Linked DNA regions of Hyalangium ruber. Each later gene encodes a partner of the first gene's protein in a complex. Links are inferred from orthologs where the notes say so. Each region holds a gene or a part of one and is shown on either strand. Other genes may lie near its edges.

Region 1 (4,465 bases):
TCGGTGCTCACCGGCGCCTGCTGCGCATCCAGAATGGACGCCGCGTTCACGGCCCGCCAGCTCGCGCCGCCATCGAGGCTCTCCAACAACGCGAGCTTGTTGCAGTCGCCGTTGTCGCGGCCGCTCAAGAACAGCCGCCCGGGGATCTCCACGAGCGACTTGACGGTGACCGAAAGGGGACTCGTGCCCAAGAGCGGCCCGGGCTCGCTCCAGGTGACGCCCTCGTCCCGCGAGAAGCTCAGGCCTCCGGTCCGCGCGAGCGCCAGGCGCCCGTCCCGCAACTTGTCCAGGAAGTACGTATTGGGGAAGAAGCGCTCCACCTTCCACTCGGTGTCGCCATGCGTGTAGGTGATGAACCCCTGGTTCCAGAGCCCGGCGTAGCGCCCGGGGCTCATGGGGAAGGCGCGGATCAGGTTGCCCGGCGTCAGGTTGGCCACGGTGGGCGGGTTGAGAATGCCGAGCGAGGTATCGGGCGCGGCGCTGACGAAGTTACTGAGCAGCGCCAGGTTGAAGTAGTACTCGCCGCCTCGGTAGAAGAGCGTCTCCAGGGACTTGTCCGTCGCGTAGCGCTCGAGCGTGAAGACTTGCTGGTAGCTGCGCCCCTCGTCGGTGGAGCGGTACGCCACGTCCCGGAAGTGCAGCTCGCCGGGCACGGGCTCCTCCATCGTCATCATGGAGCCCCGGTTGCCGATGCCGCCGGGCATCGCCGCGCCCACCCAGCTCGCGCCACCGTCGTGCGAGACGAAGGTCATGTTCGGCGTGCGCGCGAAGAGGGTGCCCGCGCGCGTGACGAACAGGTCCACGCCTCTCCAATCGATCGAGCCCTGCTCGTTGGGCATGACAGGCACCTGCTGCCAGGTCTGACCGTCATCCCGCGACACCTGGAGCCCGAAGTAGGAGGCCACATAGATGTCGCCATTGGCGGTGAAGTGAACCGAGGGCTGGTACGTGCGGTAGCTGAACGGCAGGGGCGGCAGCTCCACCTCGGGCCAGGGCGCATCCTCGGTGAATCGCTGTCGACGGCCGAGCCACACCCGAGCCGTCTCATCGCCTCGCTGGGAGGTGCCGGCGTCCACCTGCTGCCGCACGGTGAAGAGGGTGTCGCCGTTGCGCAGCCCCCACGCGCTCCAGCCCGGCTCCCCGTTGAGGTAGTAGATGATGTCCGTGTCGAGCTGGATATAGGCCAGCCCGTGCTGGCCGGTGTGGGCAATGCCGGAGGTGGGCGTGACGAAGACCCACTTGTGGATGGAGCCGAGCGCCCCGGCGTTGATCTCCTTCCAGGTGCGGCGCCTGTCGAAGGAGACGACCACGTTGGCGGAGAGCAGATAGACGCTGTCGCCCATCGCCTCCACCTGCTGGAGGACGCGCGGATCAGCGCCCTCCACCGGCGGCGTGACGTAGACGAGCGGAAACGCCGAGCCATCCAGCTGCGGCTCTTGGGGCTTCTTCGAGGGACAGCCGCACAGGAGCGCGAGCACGCCCAGCGCGGTGACGAGACGGAACGAGACGGACATTGGGGCCCCCACGGGGAGTGGACTCTAGCCCACTCCTCGCGGAGCCGCCCGGGAGCGCCTCAGACGCGCATCGGCATGACCACGGCGGTGAAGCTGCGGTCACCCGGCGCGTGGAGCACGCCCGGGCTGTGCTCGTCGCCCAGCTCGAAGGACACCTCATCCGTCTCGGTGACGGTGAGCACGTCGGTCAGGTAGCGGGCGTTGAAGCCGATGGTGATGTCCCCGCCCCGGTAGGCCACGTCCAGCACGTCGCGGGCCTCGCCCAGGTCCGGGTTGTTGGCGGTGATGAGGAGCTTGTTCTCCTCCAGGCCGATGCGCACCGCGTAGCTCTTGTCGGCCGACAAGAGGGCGATGCGCTTGAGGCTCTCCAGGAAGCGTACCTTGGAGACCTGGATGACCTTCTCGCCTTCCTTGGGGATGACGCGCTGGTACTCGGGGAACTGGCCGTCGATGAGGCGCATCACCATGGTGAGGCCCGGCTTCTTGAACAGCGCCGAGTTCTCCGCGAAGCCCAGGTGGCTCTCCGCGTCGGGGGCCTCGTCCAGCAGGCGCTTGAGCTCCATCAGGCCCTTGCGGGGGATGATGACGCCGCCCTTGAGCTTGAAGTCGCCGGGCAGCTCGCGCTCGATGAGCGACAGGCGGTGGCCGTCGGTGGCCACCATGCGCACCTTGCCGGTGGACTGGGGCTCGAAATAGACGCCGTTGAGGATGTAGCGCGTCTCGTCCGAGGAGATGGCGAACTGGGTCTTCTTGATCATCTCCAGCAGGATGTTGCCGGAGACCTGCACCAGCGGAGCGTTCTCCTCCTTGGGCAGCTTGGGGTACTCCTCGGCGGCCATGCCGACGATCTTGAAGTGCGCCGAGCCGCTGGAGATGTCCACGTAGTTGTTGGCCAGCTTCTTGAGCGTCACCTGCGCGTCGGGCAGGTTCTGGACGATGTCGAAGACGTACTTGGCGCTGACCGTGATGGCGCCGGGCTTGGACACCTCGGCCGGGTGCTCGGAGACGATGCCGATGTCCAGGTCGAAGGCGGTGACCGTGACGCCGCTTTTGGTGGCGTTGACGAGCACGTTGGCCAGGATGGGCATCGTCGTCTTGCGCTCCACGATGCCCTGGGCGCGGTGGAGGGCCCTCTTCAGCTCGTCGGTGGCGATGCGGAATTCCATCGGAGGCTTCCTTGGATCCTCGGTGAACGGCTCTGCCCGGGGGGTGTAGCCCGGGGATTGGGGTGCGTCAACGAACCGGCTCGCCGCTCCGTGCTCCAGTAGGCGGGGCAAGCCGGAGGACGGAACCATTCCGTCCCCACCTGCTCGGAGATTCAGGTAGGTTCCGCACTTGGGGTGAATCCGAGGCCGAAGACTCTACACGATTCCAACCCGGAAGGTTGTCCGAGATTTTCGTGCCGCGACAGGTAGGCTCCTGCCTCGCCTCCCCGCCCCGCCTCCAGGCGGGCGTGAAACCCGAGCAGGGGCTCGTGCATATAAGGAGGCAGGAGGTCCGCCATGGACACACCGAAGAACCCGCCCTCGAAGGTGACCAAGACGGAGGAGGAGTGGAAGAAGGAGCTCGACCCGGAGCAGTACCGCATCCTCCGTAAGAAGGGGACCGAGCGGGCGTTCACCGGGGCGCTGTGGAACCACCACGACACCGGCACGTACCAGTGCGCCGGGTGCGGCAACCCGCTGTTCACCTCGGACACCAAGTTCGAGTCGGGCTGCGGCTGGCCGAGCTTCTACGCGCCGCTGGAGAAGAGCCACGTGGACGAGCACGAGGACCTCTCGTTCGCCATGCGCCGTACGGAGGTAGTGTGCAGCCGCTGCGAGGGGCACCTGGGGCACGTGTTCCCGGACGGGCCCGCGCCCACGGGGCTACGCTACTGCATCAACTCGGCGGCGCTTAAGTTCGAGAAGAAGGGCTGACCGCCGAGACTCGCGAGGGCTGTCATGAACGTCCGTCTCCTGTCGCTGTCCGTGCTGTGCCTGGGCCTGGTGGCCGGGTGCGCGAAGCAATCTCCTACCCCCGAGGCTCCCTTGCCCGATACCGCTCAGCCCGCGCAGCCGGCGAACCCCTCGGGGGCCGCGTCCACCTCGGAGGCCGCTGGGCAGGGGCAGCCGGTGGCGTATGTGGTGCGCAACAGCGGCATCCGGTGCATCGCCCCGCCGTGCGCCACGCACCTGGCGGTGCCGGTGGCGAACCCGAGCGCGGATGCGATCCAGATTCACGAGATCGACCTCTCGGCGCTCAACCCCTCGCAGGAGCGGCAGGAGGAACTCATGCGCACGGCGGACGAGTCGCCGGACGGGTTGAAGGTGGAGGCGGTGCTCGACAAGCAGCTGAAGGCGGGGCCCGCAGGCGACGCCACGGTGCTGCGGGTGAAGAAGGTCCTGCAGTAGCGATACAGAGGAGCCCTCGCCATGCCCGCGGCACTTCGGCTCCACCTCGCATGGCGCCTGGGGCTCCTGCTCTGCCTCCTCTCACTCTCTGGGGTGGCGGCACCTCCCACCACCTCGCTGCCGGCGCGCGTGGTGCCCGGCATCATGGAGAGCACCCGCGCCAAGGTGCTGGCGGCCCTGGCACGAGGGGACATCGTCGGGGCGATCGCGGCCTATGAGGCCCACGTCGGCCGCCGCGCTCCGGAGTGGCTCCGCGCCCTCCAGACGGCCTACAGCACCAAGAACCAGGATGAGGTCCGCTGATTACTTCACGCGCCTCAATGCACCGGATGGTCACACCTGGAAGGTGGTGAGCAGCCCATGACCTCGGCTCCGACCGCTCCACCGCAGCGCCCGGTGTTGCTGCTGGACTACCTCCTGCGCATCCGAAAGGACACGCTCGCAGGCAGGCTTGCCATGCACATCGGAGAGCCCAACATCGAGCACATGGTGGGCTTCGTGAACGGCTACCACTCCTGCATGCTCAGCAACGGCATTGAAGATGAGGAATACGGCCGC
Region 2 (4,476 bases), on another replicon or contig:
AGGAAGGGCTGCTGGCTGGAAAGCCCGGTGAGGGGCTCATGTTCCAGGGCAAGCGCCTGGCGGAAATGGATGAGGGGACGCTGGCCCTGCTGCTCGGGCTCTCCCATGGGCGCCATGCGGCCCTGGGATGGCTCCTCGAAGGCGAAGGCGATGAGGGCGCGCCGCCCGAGGACGAGGACGAGCCCGGGTAGGCCCGCCGCTCGCCCGGCACCTCATGCCGGGCGGGCGCAGACGGTCCACAGCAGGCGCTCGATGACGAGCTTTCCGCTGGCGGAGGACTTGAGCTCCAGGTCCGCCTCCGCGCAGGACACCAGCGCCCGCAGCAACTCCCGCCGCTCGTAGCGCGCCGCGGCCTGCATGCTCAGGAACGCCGCGTAGGGGTGCGGCACGCGCCCCTTGGCCGCCTTCGTCTCCTGCTCGATCTTCGGGAAGATGCGCGACTTGAAGTCATCGAAGCCGCGCGGCGGTGAGCCCTTCGCGTAGTGGTTCAGCCGCTCGTGGTTCTCCAGCAACCCGCGCACGATGGAGGCCACCGCTCCCAACAGTTGCAGCGCGGCGGTCCCCTGCCCCATCGCGTCCTCGGCGTAGCCCAGCGCGCCCTTCAGGTCCCGCTTCTGGAGCGCCTCGGACAGCTCGAAGAACTCCTCCTCGCGCGCGTGGTGGACCAGCAGCGCCACGTCCGCCACGGGGATGGTGGACCCTTCCGCGTAGATGGCCAGCTTCTCCAGCTCCGACTGCAGCAGGCGGATGTTGCCGCCGATGCGCTCCTTGAGCTGCTCCAGCGCTCCGGGGCCCAGCTTCTTCTTGAAGGGCGCCAGGAACTCCTGGGCGATCTCCGACAAGTCCAGGTCCTTGTGGCGCGCGGCCACCTTGCGCTCGACGAGCCAGCCAGAGTCCTTGGCGAACTTGAGCAGCGGGCTCTTGGCGTCCACGTCCGTGGCGGCCAGCACCAGCGCGTGCCCCTTCGGCAGGCCCTTCTGGAGCAGCTCCAGCAGCGCCGAGGCATCTCCCTCGGGCGCGCTCACGCGCTCCTCGCGGCAGAACGCGGCCGCCTCCTTGAGGAAGGCGAGGTCCATCTCGGCCAGATCCACATCCAGCTCTTCCTTCCACGCCTCCGCCGAGGGCGCGCCCGGAGCCGTCGGATCGAGCTGATCCACGCCCCATCCCGCCCGCGCCGCCAGCGCCAGCAGCCGACGCGCGCCTTCCTTGCGCTTGCCCGCCTTCCACGCCTCGCGCGCCTTGCCCAGCGCGTCGCCACGCCCCTTCTTGGGCGCGAGGAACTCGGGGTCTCGCACCAGCACCACCTTGCGCCCCGGGAAGAGCGGCATCGTCGCCAGCTCTTGAGCCACCTCGCGCGGCGAGCCCGCGTCCAGCACCGCGAAGTTCAGCCCCATGGAGGCATCCGGCACCAGCGCCTTCACCAGCTCGTCGGCGCCCTTGCGGACCAGGTACTCCTCGCCCCACAGCAGGTACAGCGGCGCCACCTTGCCCGCCTTCACCTCCACCAGCACGTCGTCCATCTCCGCGCTCACCGGACCTCCCGCATGAACATCTCCAGCAGCATCCGCTCGAGCTGGAGCCGCGGCGAGCCGTTGCGCTGCCCGATGGCTCCCTGCGCGCGTTCGATCAGAGAGTGGCGGCGGTGCAGCTCCGCCTCGTGCGTGCGCACCGACGCCTCGTGCGCCAACGCCGCCAGATCCATGTTCGCCAGCCCCTCCGCGCCCACCTTTGCCCGGGCCACGTCTCGCAGCCAGAGCGACAGGAGCGCGAGCGCCTGCTCGGCCTCCTCGCGCGAGCTGCCGTACTCCTCCGCGAAGCGCAGCACCGCCAGCGCGTCATCCGGCTTGAGCGCCTCGTAGCGGGTGATGACCTCCTTGCGCCGAGCGAGCCCCTCCAGATCCAGGCGCAGCGCGCGCCCCAGGCTGCCTCCCGCCATCACCGCGGCCAGGGCGGCCGTCGGCGGATCCAGCTTGCGCTCCTGCTGCACGCGCTGGGCGACGAGGTCCACCGGCAGCGGGCCGAAATGCACCTTGCTGCAGCGGCTGCGGATGGTGGGCAGCAGCCGGTCCATCGCCGAGGCGATGAGGATCATCGTGGTGTCCGAGGGGGGCTCCTCCAACGTCTTGAGGAAGGCGTTCTGCGCCGACTCGTTCATCCGCTGGGCGGAGACGATGAGGGCCACCTTGCGCCGCGACTCCAGGCCGTGCAGGGCGAGGCGCTCCTGCAGGCCGCGGATCTGCTCCACGCGGATGTCCCGGCTGGGCGTCCCCGTGAAGTCCGAGCGCCCCGCGAGTCCCCGCGACACCCGCTCCTCGTCCGGCATCAGCCACGTCACGTCCGGGTGCAGCCCCTTGGCGATGCGCACGCAGCTGGCGCAGGTGCCGCACCCCACGTTGGGTTGCTCCGGACAGGTGAGCGCCTGGGCAAGCCCCACCGCGGCCAGCTCCTTGCCCACGCCCTCTGGCCCAGCAAACAAGTAAGCGTGGTGGACCACGCCCCCGCGCAGTGCCGCTTGGAGTGAATCAATCGCGCGCGGCTGTCCAATCACCGAGGCCAGCGTCATGGTGCGTGTATGTCCGCTTGGGCCCCGGGCGTCAACCGCCTGCTTGACCCTCACGGATCGGCTCAGTCAGAGTTTCCGCGTCTTGCTTCCCTTCCTGCAGAGCAATGTGTCCCTGGTCATCGGGGCGGTGCTGGTCGTCCTCCTGTTCGCGGCCCGTGCGGCCAGCGCGGACAAGGACTTCCGGCGGGACCTGCGGGGCGCGTTCCGCTTCCTCACCGCGTTCCTGATCTTCCGCCTCGCGGCGTGGGCGGTTCCGGAGAACGCGCCGAGCTCGGTACACAAGTTCATCCAGGTCGCCTGGATGCTCGCCTTCACCTTCGGTGTCATCCGCGCCGGAGTGTCACTGGCGCTGAAGATCGTCCGGCTGCGCTCGCCGGATGCGGTGCCGAAGATCCTTAGGGACGTCATCGACTTCTCGCTGTACGGGCTGGCGGCCCTGCCCATCCTCCAGACGCAGCTCAACCTGGACCTGGGGGGACTGCTGGCCACCTCCGCAGTGCTGTCGGTGGTCATCGGTCTGGCGCTCCAGGAGACGCTGGGCAACCTGTTTGCGGGCCTGTCGCTGCAGTTGGAGCGGCCTTATCAGGTAGGCGACTTCATCCGCATCGGCGAGTACACGGGGCGCGTGGTGCAGATCGGCTGGCGCGCCACGCGCATCATCACCTTCCGCCGCGAGAGCGTGACGCTGCCCAACAGCAAGGTGGCCAAGGAGGTGGTGAAGAACTTCTCCTATGGCTACGAACCGGTGGCGATCGACATCGAGCTGAAGCTCTCGTACGAGGCGCCGCCCAACCGGGTGAAGGCGGCGGTGCTGGAGGTGCTGCGAGAGGTGCCCAACGTCGTCCCCGAGCCGAGGCCGATGTGCCGCACGTGGGCGTACGAGGAGTCTTCGGTGCGTTACCAGATCCGCTACTGGGTGGCGAGCTTCGCCCACGCGGACAACGCCATGGAGGAGATCTACTCGCGGCTGTGGTACCGGCTGCGGCGCGAGGGGCTGGAGCCTCCCTTCCCGCGGCGCGTGGTGCATATGCGCGAGGAGGCGGCCCGGTCCGAGTTCGCCTCGGACACGGTGCTGGAGTTGCTGCGCGCGGTGGACCTCTTCGCGCTGTTCGGCGAGGCGGAACTGGACCAACTCCGGCACACGCTGGTGGCGCGGCGCTTCGGCAGGAACGAGCGCATCATCCAGGAGGGCGAGCAGGGTCACACCTTCTACCTGGTGGCCTCGGGCGAGGTGTCGGTGCGCACGGGCAAGGGGCAGGAGGTGACGCGGCTGACGCGGGGCTGCTACTTCGGCGAGATGTCGCTGCTGACGGGCGAGCCGCGCGCGGCGACGGTGGTGGCGCTGGAGGACTCGGTGTTGTTGGAGCTGGACCGGTCGGCGTTCGGGAACATGTTCTCGAGCAACCCGGGACTGGCGCGACAGCTCTCGGCGCTGCTGGCCCAGCGGCGCACCCAGCTGCGCGCGGTGGCGGAGGCGGGTGGCGGAGGCGCGGATGCCGCGCCCGAGGAGGGACGCATCCTCGGCCGGCTGAGGCAGATCTTCGGCCTCTCGCACGACTGAGGCGTATGCACCCGCTCCTCGTGCTCCTCTGAGGTCAGCGCCCCCTTGTCCGCACCTGAGGTCAGGGGTTGACGCTTACTTCCCCTGGGCTGCTTTGCCTGCGGGAGCCTTCGTGGGAGTGCTCTTCACGGCGGGCGTCAGCAGATCCACTCGTCCCTCGGGATAGATCGCCGTGAGTCGATCACCGCGAATCTCCAGGGCCGCGAGGTGTCTGCCGTAACCTGTGCTCAGCCCCGTGTCGATGAACACCGTCCGCCCGCCGAACCGGATCCGGATTCGGCCATCCTCCGTGGTGGTGTGTCCCATCACCATCCGCTTCGCGCCGAAGCGCTTCAACACTTCATCGAGGCGC

Evidence for each region. The genes of interacting proteins can lie anywhere in the genome.
Region 2: the proteins of dnaN (region 1) and holB are in contact, whole or in part, in a cryo-EM structure (PDB 8GIZ), measured with the Escherichia coli proteins. The link is inferred for Hyalangium ruber from one-to-one orthologs.

Annotation. Positions count from the first base shown.
Region 1 is NZ_JAXIVS010000010.1:256,816-261,280, forward strand. The notes cover bases 628-3,584. They hold dnaN (DNA polymerase III subunit beta), read right to left. Parts: upstream 2,681-3,584; coding sequence 1,574-2,680; downstream 628-1,573. Other genes in these bases: SYV04_RS27705 (sialidase family protein), read right to left, coding at 628-1,514; msrB (peptide-methionine (R)-S-oxide reductase MsrB), read left to right, coding at 3,017-3,433; SYV04_RS27720 (DUF6748 domain-containing protein), read left to right, coding at 3,458-3,584. Also shown: more of SYV04_RS27705, read right to left, coding at 1-627; more of SYV04_RS27720, read left to right, coding at 3,585-3,907; SYV04_RS27725 (hypothetical protein), read left to right, coding at 3,929-4,210; SYV04_RS27730 (hypothetical protein), read left to right, coding at 4,268-4,465. UniProt on the Escherichia coli protein: Confers DNA tethering and processivity to DNA polymerases and other proteins. Acts as a clamp, forming a ring around DNA (a reaction catalyzed by the clamp-loading complex) which diffuses in an ATP-independent manner freely and bidirectionally along dsDNA.
Region 2 is NZ_JAXIVS010000001.1:293,354-297,829, forward strand. What follows is about bases 547-3,514. They hold holB (DNA polymerase III subunit delta'), read right to left. Parts: upstream 2,564-3,514; coding sequence 1,529-2,563; downstream 547-1,528. Other genes in these bases: holA (DNA polymerase III subunit delta), read right to left, coding at 547-1,532; SYV04_RS01280 (mechanosensitive ion channel family protein), read left to right, coding at 2,646-3,514. Outside these bases: SYV04_RS01265 (HEAT repeat domain-containing protein), read left to right, coding at 1-191; more of holA, read right to left, coding at 213-546; more of SYV04_RS01280, read left to right, coding at 3,515-4,124; SYV04_RS01285 (metallophosphoesterase), read right to left, coding at 4,200-4,476. UniProt on the Escherichia coli protein: Part of the beta sliding clamp loading complex, which hydrolyzes ATP to load the beta clamp onto primed DNA to form the DNA replication pre-initiation complex.